DNA from 4 places in the Kitasatospora sp. NPDC096147 genome. Region 1 is predicted to be linked to each of the others. Evidence: riboswitches for the same ligand, from Rfam matches in the RefSeq annotation. Region 1 holds a riboswitch; each other region holds the start of a gene.
What was found. A riboswitch is a leader RNA that binds a small molecule or an ion and turns the genes downstream of it on or off. The one in region 1 is predicted to bind cobalamin.
Positions count from the first base shown of each region.

Region 2: another riboswitch for cobalamin. It lies ahead of ACIRBX_RS27515 (cobalamin biosynthesis protein); the one in region 1 lies ahead of cobN (cobaltochelatase subunit CobN).
Region 3: another riboswitch for cobalamin. It lies ahead of ACIRBX_RS24160 (CoA-acylating methylmalonate-semialdehyde dehydrogenase); the one in region 1 lies ahead of cobN (cobaltochelatase subunit CobN).
Region 4: another riboswitch for cobalamin. It lies ahead of metE (5-methyltetrahydropteroyltriglutamate--homocysteine S-methyltransferase); the one in region 1 lies ahead of cobN (cobaltochelatase subunit CobN).

Region 1 is NZ_JBIWFX010000004.1:490,223-493,421, forward strand. It holds gene cobN (cobaltochelatase subunit CobN) at 1-1,881, opposite strand, end outside; cobalamin riboswitch at 2,001-2,123, opposite strand; gene ACIRBX_RS16420 (cobalamin biosynthesis protein CobG) at 2,281-3,199, shown strand, end outside.
Region 2 is NZ_JBIWFX010000010.1:83,981-87,179, reverse strand. It holds gene ACIRBX_RS27520 (cobyric acid synthase) at 1-199, opposite strand, end outside; gene ACIRBX_RS27515 (cobalamin biosynthesis protein) at 196-1,152, opposite strand; cobalamin riboswitch at 1,244-1,378, opposite strand; gene ACIRBX_RS27510 (YidB family protein) at 1,522-1,965, shown strand; gene ACIRBX_RS27505 (helix-turn-helix domain-containing protein) at 2,420-3,112, shown strand.
Region 3 is NZ_JBIWFX010000008.1:62,806-66,004, forward strand. It holds gene ACIRBX_RS24155 (acyl-CoA dehydrogenase family protein) at 1-533, opposite strand, end outside; gene ACIRBX_RS24160 (CoA-acylating methylmalonate-semialdehyde dehydrogenase) at 530-2,029, opposite strand; cobalamin riboswitch at 2,234-2,427, opposite strand; gene ACIRBX_RS24165 (hypothetical protein) at 2,593-3,199, shown strand, end outside.
Region 4 is NZ_JBIWFX010000008.1:20,529-23,727, reverse strand. It holds gene metE (5-methyltetrahydropteroyltriglutamate--homocysteine S-methyltransferase) at 1-1,482, opposite strand, end outside; cobalamin riboswitch at 1,637-1,848, opposite strand; gene ACIRBX_RS23995 (serine hydrolase domain-containing protein) at 2,111-3,199, shown strand, end outside.

The sequences.
Region 1 (3,199 bases):
CTGGATCAGGGTCCAGATCTGCGCCCGGATGGCGGGCAGCTTGGCCGGGTCCATCGCGGCGATGTTCGAGTGCTCGTCGAGCAGCTGCTCCAGCCGCGCGATGTCGCCGTAGGAGTCGGCCCGGGCCATCGGCGGCACCAGGTGGTCGACCAGGGTGGCGTGCGCCCGGCGCTTGGCCTGGGTGCCCTCGCCCGGGTCGTTGACCAGGAAGGGGTAGACCAGCGGCAGGTCACCGAGCACCGCGTCCGGCCCGCACTCGGCGGAGAGCGCGGCGGTCTTGCCGGGCAGCCACTCCAGGTTCCCGTGCTTGCCGAGGTGCACCACGGCGTGGGCGCCGAAGCCGCCGTCGGCCTGGGCGGCCTCGATCCAGCGGTAGGCGGCCAGGTAGTGGTGGCTCGGCGGCAGGTCCGGGTCGTGGTAGATCGCCACCGGGTTCTCGCCGAAGCCGCGCGGCGGCTGGATCAGGACCAGGAGGTTCCCGGAGCGGATCGCGGCCAGCACGATGTCGCCGTCCGGGTTCCGCGAGTGGTCGACGTAGAGGTTGCCCGGGGCCGGGCCCCAGTGCTCCTCGACCTGCTCGCGCAGGCCCTGCGGCAGCTCGGCGTACCAGCGGCGGTAGTCGGCGGCCGGGATGCGCACCGGATTCCGGGCGAGCTGGTCGTCCGTCAGCCAGTCCTGGTCGTAGCCGCCGGCCGCGATCAGGGCGTGGATCAGCTCGTCGCCCTCGTGGCCGTCGCCGGTCAGGTCCAGGCCCGGCACCTCGGTGCCGATGTCCATGCCCTCGGCCCGCAGCCGGGCCAGCAGCCGCATCGCCGAGGCGGGGGTGTCCAGGCCGACCGCGTTGCCCACCCGGGCGTGCTTGGTCGGGTAGGCGGACAGCACCAGGGCCAACCGCCGCTCGGCGGCCGGGACGTGACGCAGCCTCGCGTGGGCGACCGCGATGCCGGCCACCCGGGCGGCCCGCTCGGCGTCGGCCGCGTAGACGGTCAGGCCGTCGGCGTCCAGCTCCTTGAAGGAGAACGGCACGGTGATCAGGCGGCCGTCGAACTCCGGCACGGCGATCTGGGTGGCGGTGTCCAGCGGGGAGAGCCCGTCGTCGCTGGCCTCCCACTGCTCGCGCGACCAGGTCAGGCAGAGTGCCTGGAGGATCGGGCGGTCCAGGTCGGCCAGTGCACCGGCGTCCCAGGCGTCCTCGTCGCCGCCGGCCTGGGCGTCGGCCGGGCGGGTGCCGCCGGCCGCCAGCACGGTGGTGACCAGCGCGTCGGCCTGCGCCAGCTCGGCCAGCAGCTCCGGCTCGGCGCCGCGCAGCGAGGCGCAGTACAGCGCCTTGGCGCGGGCGCCCTTGGCCTCGATCGCCCGGCAGAGGGTCTCCACGAAGGCGGTGTTCCCGCTCATGTGGTGGGCGCGGTAGTAGAGCACCGTCACCAAGGGGCCGTCGTTGTCGGCCGCCTGACGCTCCAGCGGACCCCAGGCCGGGGCCGAGGCGGGCGGCGCGAAACCGTGGCCGGTGAGCAGCACGGTGTCGGAGAGGAAGGAGGCGAGCTCGGCGAGGTTCGCCGGGCCGCCGTGGGCCAGGTAGGCGTGCGCCTCGGCGGCCAGGCCGGCCGGGACGGTGGAGAGCTCCATCAGCTGGGCGTCCGGGGCCTGTTCGCCGGTCAGCACCACCACCGGGCGGGGCCCGGCGAGCAGCGCGTCCAGGCCCTCCTGCCAGGCCCGGCGGCCACCGAGCAGGCGGACCACCACCAGGTCGGTGCCCTCCAGCAGCGCGGGCAGGTCGTCCACCCCGAGCCGGGCCGGGTTCCCCAGCCGGTACGGGACCGGACCGCCGGACGCGCGGGCGCTCAGCAGGTCGGTGTCGGAGGTGGAGAGGAGCAGGATCATGCGGGGGCCCTCCCGGCCGTGACGGCACGCCGGGACGGCGGGCAGGAGGGGACGGCGGCGCGACGGGGCGCGGGCGTACGGCGCACGGGCATGGCGGAGCCTTCCTCGGGGTCCGCGCCCCGGGTTGGTGTGAGGACGGCAGGAGTTCCTGGCTCCCACGGCCGGGCCGTGGTCACAGTGGCGGGACCGCACCGGATTCGCACCGGTTTCCTCCCCATGGCGCCGTCGCTGGCGTTGGCTGGGCGTACACCCATCCGGGGAGCATCGTACGGGGTGCTCCCCGGGAGCGGACCAGGGTCCCGAAGGTCCGTCGGATGACCCCGACGATCCTGATCAGCGGCGGAGCGGGCCCGCTCGGACGTGACGCAGCGGACAGGAGCAAACCGGCGGAACGTGGGTATGCTCGCCGCCATGCCACCCACGCCACCCGTCGCCGGGCCACGCCCCGGCGCGCCCGACCGCGACCGGGGTGACGCCTGCCCGGGTGCCCTGCGGCTGCACCGGGCCGACGACGGCGCGCTGGCCCGGGTGCGGATCCCCGGGGGACTGCTGACGACCGCTCAGGCCCTCGCGCTGGCCGAGGCGGCCGAGCAACTCGGCGACGGGCGGCTGGAACTGACCTCGCGCGGCAACGTCCAGCTGCGCGGTCTGGCCGACGACGCGGGCGCCGGGCTCGGGGCCCGGCTGCGGGCCGCCGGGCTGCTCCCCTCGGAGACCCACGAGCGGGTCCGCAACGTGATCGCCTCCCCGCTCTCCGGCCTGGACGGCCTCGGCCACGCCGACGTCCGGGCCTGGACGCGCGAGCTGGACGCCCGGCTGTGCGCCAGTGCTCCGGCCGCCGGGCTGGCCGGGCTGTTCCTCTTCGTACTCGACGACGGCCGGGGCGACGTGGCCGCGCTGGACGCCGATGTGACGTTGATCGCAACGCCGGACGGCGGCGCGCTGCTGCGCCTGGGCCGGGCCGCCACCGCCCGCCGGATCGCCCCCGGGCAGGCCCCGGCGGCGGCGGTCGCGGCAGCCGGGGAGTTCCTGGCGGCGGTCGCGGCGGCCGGGGTGAAGGCCTGGTTCGTCCGGGAGGCGGCCGGGCTGCTCGACCCGGGTGCCGAGCCGCTGCCGCGCCGCGCGGGCGGCGCCCCCGAGGTGGGTCCGTTCGCCGGCGGGCTGGTGGCCGGGACGCGGTTCGGCAGCCTGGGCGCCGCCCAGTGGCGGGCGCTGGCCGCCGCCTCCGCCGCCTCGGCCGGTGAGCTGCGGATCACGCCCTGGCGCAGTGTCGTCCTCCCGGGTGCGCTGCCCGGCGCGGCCGGCGAACTGGCCGCCG
Region 2 (3,199 bases), on a different contig from region 1:
GGGCGGCCTGCGCCTGCATCGCCTGGGCCCGACCGATCTCGGCGCCGTCGGCGGTGACGAAGGAGTTCAGCGACATGTTCTGCGCCTTGAACGGGGCCACCCGCACCCCCTGCCGGGCCAGCCAGCGGCAGATGCCCGCCGTCACCACGCTCTTGCCCGCGTCCGAGGTGGTCCCGGCGACCAGCAGTGCGTTGCTCATGTGCTCCTCCTCCTGTGCAGCGTGCGGTGGATGACGGTCCGTCCGAGCAGCGCGGCGCCCAGCGCCAGCACGCCGACCCGGCGCGACAGCGCGCAGGCCCGCTCGATGTCCGGCACGCCGACGGGGCGCAGCTCGGCGCCGAGCACCGGCCGGTGCTCCACGCGGTCCCCGTACCGCAGGGTGCCGCCGAGGCGCACCCCCAGCGCGCCCGCGAAGGCCGACTCCGCCTGCCCGGCGTTCGGGCTCGGGTGTGATCCGCCGTCACGCCGCCACACCAGCCGGGCCGTTCGCGGCTCCGGCGCGGCGGCCACCGTCAGCAGCGCGGTCAGCCGGGCTCCCGGCCAGCCCGCCAGGTCGTCCAGCCGGGCCGAGGCCCAGCCGAACCGCAGGTGGCGCGGCGAGCGGTGGCCGACCATCGCGTCCATCGTGTTGACGGCCCGGAAGGCCAGCAGCCCAGGGGTGCCCGCCAGCGCGCCCCAGACCAGGGCGTTCACCACCGCGTCGGCGGTGTTCTCCGCCACCGACTCGACCACGGCACGGGCGATCTGCTGTCCGTCCAGCCCGCTCGGGTCCCGCCCGCACAGGTGCGGCAGGCGCTCCCGGGCCGCCGTCAGATCACCCGCCGTCAGGGCCGCCCCGATGGTCCGGGCCTCCCTGGTCAGCGAGCTGCCGCCGAGCACGGTGAAGGTCGCGGCAGCGGCCAGCGCGGCCTCGGCCACCGGGCTGCGGCGCACCAGCCGCCCGGCCAGCACCGCCCCGGCGGCCACGCCGCCCGCGCAGACGGCGGTGTACGCGGCACCCACCGCCCGGTGGTCGCGCCAGATCCGGCGCTCCAGCGCCGTGGCGGCCGAGCCGAACAGCGCCACCGGATGGCCGCGCCGGGGGTCACCGAAGCGGGCGTCCGCCAGGTAGCCGGCCGCCGTGCCCAGCAGAAAAGGGGTCAGACGACGCACGGTGCGGGCGAGTCGGCGTGGCTCCGGGCAGGCGGCATCAGTGCGTGTCCTCACTCAGGGTCCGCGCCCTGGCTCGACGTAACGGGGGTGAGAGTCTCCTGGCTTCCGGGTCGGACACACCCTCGGGCCTTCCCACAGCCGCCTGGGCGGGCCGTCGTGACCATGGATCGAGCGTGCTCCCCGGTGACAGTGGCGGGACCGCGCCGGATTCGCACCGGCTTCCTCTGCTTGCCTCCGATTGGCTGAAAGATCCCACCACGGGCCTCGACCGGGCGTCAACAAAGCCCGTCGAGGGTTTGGTCACACGGTCGCCCGCCCCACCGTGCAGCACGCCCGGCGGCGGGTCAGGCTGGCGGTGGCGCGGCAGCGTTGCCGTGGCTGACCCGGAAGAACAAGAGGACGGCGATGACCGATCTCGGCAAACTCCTCAGCGGCCTGCTCGGTGGCAGCGGCGGCGGGAACGGCAGCGCGGGCAACCTGCTCTCCATCCTGCTCGGCTCGCTCGCCGCGAACGGCGCCGGGCGCGGCAACGGGCTCGGCGCCCTGCTCCAGCAGCTGACGGAGGGCGGGCTCGGCATGCAGGCCAAGTCCTGGGTCGGCACCGGGGACAACCACCCGGTCACCGGCTCCGAACTCGCCGCCGCCCTCCCGCCCGGCGAGCTCGAGATGCTGGCCCGCAACGCCGGCATCACCCCCGACCAGGCCGCCGACACCCTCGCCACCCACCTCCCGGCCACCGTCGACCGCCTCACCCCGAACGGCGAACTGCCGACCCCGGCCACCATCGAGGAACTCTTCGGCAAGCTCCACTGACCTCGCGGCCGCCCCGCCCTCGCGAGGAACGCACTGCGGTCACCCCGGTGCCGCGAGGAACGCACTCGGTTACACCGGGGGCGCGAGGAACTGCGCGAAGGGGAACGGCAGCACGTGCAACTGAACCACCGTCAGTCAGTTGCAGGTGCTGCCGTTCCCCTGCGCGCAGTTCCTCGCGCCCCCGGCCGCACGTTCTGCCTCGGTGCCCGGCCTCGCGTTCTGTCGCCGCCCCTGGCCGCACGTTCTGCCTCGGTACCTGGCCTCGCGTTCTGTCCCCGGGCCTGGCTTCGCGTTCTGCCTCGGTGTCGGCCCCGCCGTCGTTATCTCCCAGCCGACTCGGGTGATCACCCGTCAGGGGTGGTGTGAAGCTCCAACCCCGCGCCCGGGCCCGGGAGCGCGGTTCGTGCGTTCAGCGGGTGCAGCCCCGGACACGGCCGCCCCTACGGTCTGGGGCATGCGCCGCAGACCGCCCCCGCCCTCGCCGGTCCCGTTCTCGCCCGCCGCCGCACGGGCCCACCGGACCGGCCTCGGGCTGACCCCGGAGCAGGTGGCGGCCGGGATGGCCGCCCACGGGGTGCGGCTGCTGCCCACCCACGTGATCGGCTGGGAGAGCGGGGAGTACCGCCCGGACGAGGCCGAGTTCATCGCGCTGGCCCGAGCCCTGTGGTGCCCGCCCGCGCAGCTGATGGGCACCGCCCCGGGCAGCCTGCGCGACTTCCGGGTGGCCAGGGAGCTGAGCCAGGAGCAGGCCGCCCGCCGGATCGGGATCACCCTCCGGGCGTACGAGCAGGCCGAACTGACCGGCAGTTGGCCCGGCGACCCGGAGCAGTCCTACGAGCTGGCCCGGGTGCTCGGCCTGACCCTCCGGGCCTTCGCGCGGGTGACCCACCGTCAGGACGCCTTGGAGAAGTGCCTGCGCCAGTGCGTGGACGGCCGCTGGCAGAGCCAGGTGAAGCCGGTCGCCAAGCTGGTCCCGCTGCCGCGTCCGCTGCTGGAGGAGGTGCTCGCCGAGCTCCAGCAGGACCACGTCGTGCCGCAGCACTGGGGCACCGCCACCACCCCGGCCGCCGAGCAGCCGCCGGACCTGCCGCCGCTGGAGCGGTTCTGGCAGCTGCTGTCCCGTCACCCCACCGACCTCCCGGTCTGACCCGCCGTCTCCTCCCTTACGGCGGCGCTCCGGTGGCACCGGGCCCCGGCCCCCGGTCGAATGGACCGCAACGTCCGAGACCCGTAC
Region 3 (3,199 bases), on a different contig from region 1:
CCGGGGCCGCCGGTCCGGGCCAGCACCAGGTAGACCTGGGCGCTGCCCGCGCCGGAGATGAACTGCTTGACGCCGTCCAGCACCCAGTGGTCGCCGTCGCGCACCGCCCGGGTGGCGAGCGCGGCGGCGTCGGAGCCGGCGCCCGGCTCGGTCAGGCAGTAGCTGCCGAGCTGCTCGGCGGAGCAGAGGCCGGGCAGCCAGCGGGCCCGCTGCGGCTCGGTGCCGTGGCGGTCGATCATCCAGGCGACCATGTTGTGGATGGACAGGTAGGCGGCGATCGACGGGCAGCCGGTGGCCAGCGCCTCGAAGGCCACCACGCCGTCCAGCCTGGTGAGTTCGGAGCCGCCGACGTCCTCGCGGACGTAGACGCCGCCGAGCCCGAGCCCGGCCGCCTTGCGCAGCACGTCCACCGGGAAGTGCTTGGTGCGGTCCCACTCCTCGGCGTACGGGGCGAGGCAGTCGTCGGCGAAGCCGCGGACCGCGCGCGCGATGTCCAGCTGATCGGGGGTCAGGTCGTGCACGGCGGCGCTCATCCCATCGTCGGGATGGTGAAGCTGGCGCCGTCCTTGAGGCCGGAGGGCCAGCGCGAAGTCACCGTCCTGGTGCGGGTGTAGAAGCGGATCGAGTCCGGGCCGAACTGGTTGAGGTCGCCGAAGGCGGAGCGCTTCCAGCCGCCGAAGGTGTGGTAGCCGACGGGGACCGGGATCGGCACGTTGACGCCGACCATGCCGGTGTTCACCCGGCGGGTGAAGTCGCGGGCGGTGTCGCCGTCCCGGGTGAAGATGGCCACCCCGTTGCCGTACTCGTGCTCGCTGGGCAGCCGCAGGGCCTCCTCGTAGTCGGCCGCGCGCACCACCGAGAGCACCGGGCCGAAGATCTCCTCCCGGTGGATCCGCATCTCGGGGGTGACCCGGTCGAACAGCGAGGCGCCGAGGAAGAACCCGCCCTCGTGCCCCTCCAGGGTGAAGTCCCGTCCGTCCACCACGAGTTCGGCCCCCTCCCGGACGCCGAGGTCGATGTACTCGCGGACCCGGGCCAGCGCGTCCGGGCCGACCAGCGGACCGAAGTCGGCGGCCGGGTCGTCGGAGCGGCCGACCCGGAGGGTGGCGATCCGCTCGACCAGCCGGGCGACCAGCGCGTCGGCGGTCTCCTCGCCGACCGGCACGGCGACCGAGATGGCCATGCAGCGCTGGCCGGCCGAGCCGTACCCCGCGCCGATCAGGGCGTCCACCGCCTGGTCGAGGTCGGCGTCCGGCATCACCACCATGTGGTTCTTGGCGCCGCCGAAGCACTGGGCCCGCTTGCCGTGCGCACTGGCCGTCGTGTAGACGTGCTCGGCCACGGCGGTGGAGCCGACGAAGCCGACGGCCTCGATCCGGGGGTCGGTGAGCAGGACGTCCACGGCCTCCTTGTCGCCGTTCACCACGTTCAGCACGCCCGGCGGCAGCCCGGCCTCCAGGAACAGCTCGGCCAGCCGCAGCGGCACCGAGGGGTCGCGCTCGGAGGGCTTGAGGACGAAGGCGTTGCCGCAGGCCAGCGCCGGGGCGGCCTTCCAGAGCGGGATCATCGCGGGGAAGTTGAACGGGGTGATGCCGGCCACCACGCCGAGCGGCTGGCGCATCGAGTAGACGTCGATGCCGGTGCCCGCGTTGTCGGTGAACTCGCCCTTCAGCAGGTGCGGCACCCCGGCGGCGAACTCGACCACCTCCAGGCCGCGTTGGATGTCGCCCAGGGCGTCCGGCACGGTCTTGCCGTGCTCCGAGGAGAGCAGCCGGGCCAGCTCCTCCTTCTCCCGGTCGACGAGCTCCAGGAAGCGCAGCAGCACCCGGGCGCGGCGCTGCGGGTTCCAGGCCGCCCACTCGGGCTGGGCCTGGGCCGCGTCGGCGATCGCGGCCTCGGCCTCGGCGCGGCTCGCCAGCGGCACCCGGGCCTGGACCAGCCCGGTGTTGGGGTCGAGCACGTCGCCGGAGCGACCGGAGGTGCCGGGCACGCGCTTGCCGGCGACGAAGTGGGTCAGTTCACGGACCATCGGATTCCTGCTCTCGTCTGGGATGGCGGAGAGGAGGAGTGGAGGTCACGGCGGAGCGCCCGGGCGCACGGTGGTGCGCGCGGGAGCGTACGGCCGTGACGAGCCGTCAGGAGCGCGGGTGCGTCCCGGTGGTCGGCACGGGACGGCCGGGTGGGGTGTGCGTGGAGCAGCCCGGAGTCATGCGTGTCGTCTCCATCCTCGTGGAAAACACGAACCATCCGTGGCCGGTATCCTGACTCCCGGATCACCGCCCGTCCTCGGGCCTTCCCGGCTGGCTGCCAGTGGCCGTACGTCGTACGAGGACGGACTCCCCGGTCACAGTGGCGGGACCGCGCCGGAATCGCACCGGCTTCCCTGACACCACGGACCTGCCGACGACCATATAGTCGGACGTCCTAGTAAGTCCAGGGGGCCCGCCCCGGAGGGTGACGGCGTGTCAGCTCGGCTCACGCTCGGGCGGCCGCGCGAACGGCCAGGCGGGTGGGCGGGCCCGGGGGTGCCCGGCCGGGGCCGTTCGAATAATTCACCGGAGCGGCTCGGGGATTGCTGGTAGCTTCCGTGACGTGCCGAAGCTGAATCAGATCATCGCCGTCGAAAAGGGCGTCAAGTCCAAGTCCTTCCAGGAGTTGACGCAGGCCCACCACGACCTGCAGAAGCCGGCCCTGCTGGCCGGCATCGCCCGGACCTACCAGCCGAAGGACGAGGAGGGCGAGCAGCTGCCGCCCGAGTCGACCCGGGTGCAGGTGAAGGCCGAGGACGTGCTGCGCAGCACCGCCGCGACGCTGACCCGGCTGTTCGACGTGACCGCCACCAAGGACTGGGCGAACCGGACGGCCGCCGCCGACGTGGTGGTGGACGGCACCGTCCTGCTGGCCGCCGTCCCCGTGCCGTACCTGCTCTTCCTGGAGAAGCAGCTCACCGACCTCCACACCTTCGTCCGCAAGCTGCCGGTGCTGGACGCCGCCGAGTCGTGGAACCTCGACCCGTCGACGGACTCCTGGAAGACCGACGCGGTGCGCACCATCCGCACCAAGAAGGTGCCGCGCAACCACGTCAAGGCCGAGGCCACCGAGAAGCACCCGGCCCAGGTCGAGGTGTACTACGAGGACGTCCCGGTCGGCTACTGGACGACCGTGAAGTTCTCCGGCGCCCTGCCGGCCCGCCGGGTCA
Region 4 (3,199 bases), on a different contig from region 1:
CACCAGCACGTCCAGCCCGGCCTTCTCCTGGTACTCGATGACCTCGCGGACCTCGTCCTCCATCCGCTCCTGGTAGGCCGCGGCGTCGATCCGGCCGGCCCGCAGGTCGGCCCGGGCGACGCGGAGCTCGGTGGTCTGCGGGAAGGAGCCGATGGTGGTGGTGGGCAGCAGCGGCAGCTCCAGCCGGGCGCGCTGGGCGACGGCCCGCTCCGGGTAGGCCTGGGCACGGTGGGCGTCGGCCTCGGTGGTGGCCGCGACCCGGGCCCGGACGGCGGGGTCGTGGGTGATCGGGGAGGTGGCGCGGGAGGCCAGATCGGCCCGGTTGGCGGCGAGTTGGGGGGCGATGGTGTCGGTGCCCTCGCGCAGGCCGCGGGCCAGCAGGGCGACCTCGGCGGCCTTCTGGCGGGCGAAGGCCAGCCAGCGGGCGATCTGCGGGTCGAGGTCGCGCTCGGCGGCGGCGTCGATCGGCACGTGCAGCAGCGAGCAGGAGGCGGCGATGTCCACCCGGTCGGCCAGGCCGAGCAGGGTGGCCAGGGTGGTGAGGGACTTCTCCAGGTCGTTGATCCAGATGTTGCGGCCGTCCACCACCCCGGCCACCAGGCGCTTGCCGGGCAGGCCGCCGGCGGCGGCGAGGTCGTCCAGGTTGGCGGCGGCCGGGCCGGTGAAGTCCAGCGCGACGCCCTCGATCGGTGCCTTGGCGAGCACCTTGAGTGCCTCGCCCGCCCGGTCGAAGTAGGTGGCGGCCAGGATCCTCGGGCGGTCGGCGAGGGCGCCGAGATCGCGGAACACCCGGGTGGCGGCGTTGAGTTCGGCCGGGGTGCGGTCCTGCACCAGGGCGGGCTCGTCCAGCTGGACCCACTCGGCGCCGGCCGCCTTCAGGGCGGCCAGCAGCTCGGCGTACACCGGCAGCAGGCGGTCCAGCAGGGTGATCGGCTGGAAGTCGGCGGCCACGCCCGGGGCGGGCTTGGCCAGCAGCAGGTAGGTCAGCGGGCCGAGCAGCACCGGGCGGGCCTTGTGGCCGAGGGCGAGCGCCTCGCGCAGCTCGCCGACCGCCTTCTCGGGGTTGGCGGTGAAGACCGTGTCCGGGCCCAACTCCGGCACCAGGTAGTGGTAGTTGGTGTCGAACCACTTGGTCATCTCCAGCGGCGCGACGTCCTGGGTGCCGCGTGCCATGGCGAAGTAGCCGTCCAGCGCGTCGGCCTCCACGGCCGCGCGGTGGCGGGCCGGGATCGCACCGACGGCGACCGTGGTGTCCAGCACGTGGTCGTAGAACGAGAAGTCTCCGGTGGGCACTTCGGTGAGGCCGGCCCCGGCGAGCTGGCGCCAGTTGGTGCACCGCAGTTCGGCGGCGGTGGCGTGCAGGGCAGCGGCACTGACGGTGCCCTTCCAGTACCCCTCGATCGCCTTCTTCAGCTCCCGGCCCTGGCCCTGCCGGGGGTAGCCGTACACGGTGGCCTGCGGGCCGGTGGAACTCGTGGTCACGGAACTCTCCTTCGCGAGTCGCGCTGCGATCCCGGGAGAGCGCGCGGGCGAGGAGGTACGACAGCCGGGGCGCGGCACCAGGATGTGCCCGCCCGTTCCGCCGACCCGCCCACGAGGTCACCGAGATCACCGCGTGCGGGGTGCACGCGGGCAGTGGCAGGTCTTCGGACTCGCGGGCCCGCCCGGTCTCGATCGATCGAGGGCCGGGCACCTACTGGCCGTCGCTTCCCGGGTCCGGTACGGACCCAGTGCGTGTGACGGCGGTCGTTCCCACTCACCGCTGCGGGGCAGTCCCGGAATGGCCTGATGGACGGCGTCACCGGGTTCCCTCTTACGACGCTCCTGCCTGGCGGACAGGGCGAACCAGCTGCGGGGCACAGCCTAGGCCCTCGGGCGGGGCGCGTCATGGACGTCCGCATGTCGGATGCCCGGGTGAGACGCCGGCCCGGGGCCGGGCCGACGGCTCCTCCGGGCGGCCCGGGACCACGGTCCCCCTCCGGCGCCCCGGCCGGAGCAGGCTCCCGGCGGCGTTCTCGTCCTCGGCGCCGACGAGTTGACGGCCCCTCGGCTGATCTTCTGGGAGAGCGCCGGGGACGGCCCCGGCGCACCGGACCACCGAGGAGCCCCCGTGAACCAGCACGCACCGCAGCACCCCGCCCAGCCCCGCCGGGGCGGCGCCCGCCTCGGGGTGGCGGCGGCCGTGGCCGCCACCGTCGCGGCCGGTGTCCTGACCCCCGCCGCCTCCGCCGCCCCGCGCCCGGACGTCGTGCAGCAGCGCCTCGACGCCCTGGTCGCGAAGGACGGCGTGCCCGCCGCGCTGGCCACCGTCAAGGGCCGCGACGGCCGCACCCGCACCTACACCGCCGGGGTCGGCGACGCGGTCACCAAGTCCCGGGTGCCGGTGGACGGCCAGCTGCGGATCGGCAGCAACTCCAAGGCGTTCACCGCCGTCGTGGTGCTCCAGCTGGTCGCCGAGGGCAAGGTCGGCCTGGACCGCCCGGTCGAGACCTACCTGCCCGGCCTGGTGCGCGGGGACGGCATCGACGGCCGGAAGATCACCGTCCGTCAGCTGCTCCAGCACACCAGCGGCCTGCCGGAGTACGTGAACCAGGCCGCCGCCCTGAACGACCCGAAGCGCTACTACGAGCCGCGTGAACTCCTGGACACCGCGCTGGCGCAGAAGGCGCACTTCGCCCCCGGTGCCGGCTGGGAGTACAACAACACCAACTTCCTGCTGGCCGGCCTGATCATCCAGAAGGTCACCGGGCGCCCGCTCGGTGAGGAGATCGGCAAGCGGATCGTCGACCGGATCGGCCTGCGCCACACCTACTTCCCCAAGCCCGGCGACACCACGATCCGGGAGGCCCACCCGAAGGGCTACCAGCGCGGGGCGGACGGATCGCTGCGCGAGTACACCGAACTGGACCCGTCCTGGGGTTGGGCCGCCGGTGCGATGATCTCGACCAACACCGACGTCACCCGGTTCTACACCGCCCTCCTGACGGGGCGTCTGCTGCCCGCCGCCCAGCTGGCCGAGATGCGCACCACCGTCGCCGCCGACCAGGTCGGCCCCGGCGTCCGCTACGGCCTGGGCCTGGTCAGCCGCCCGCTCTCCTGCGGCGGCGTCGCCTGGGGCCACGGGGGGACCATCCCGGGCTACGACACCGCCGGCGGCGTCACCGAGGACGGCCGCGCCGTGAACATCGCCGTCACCACC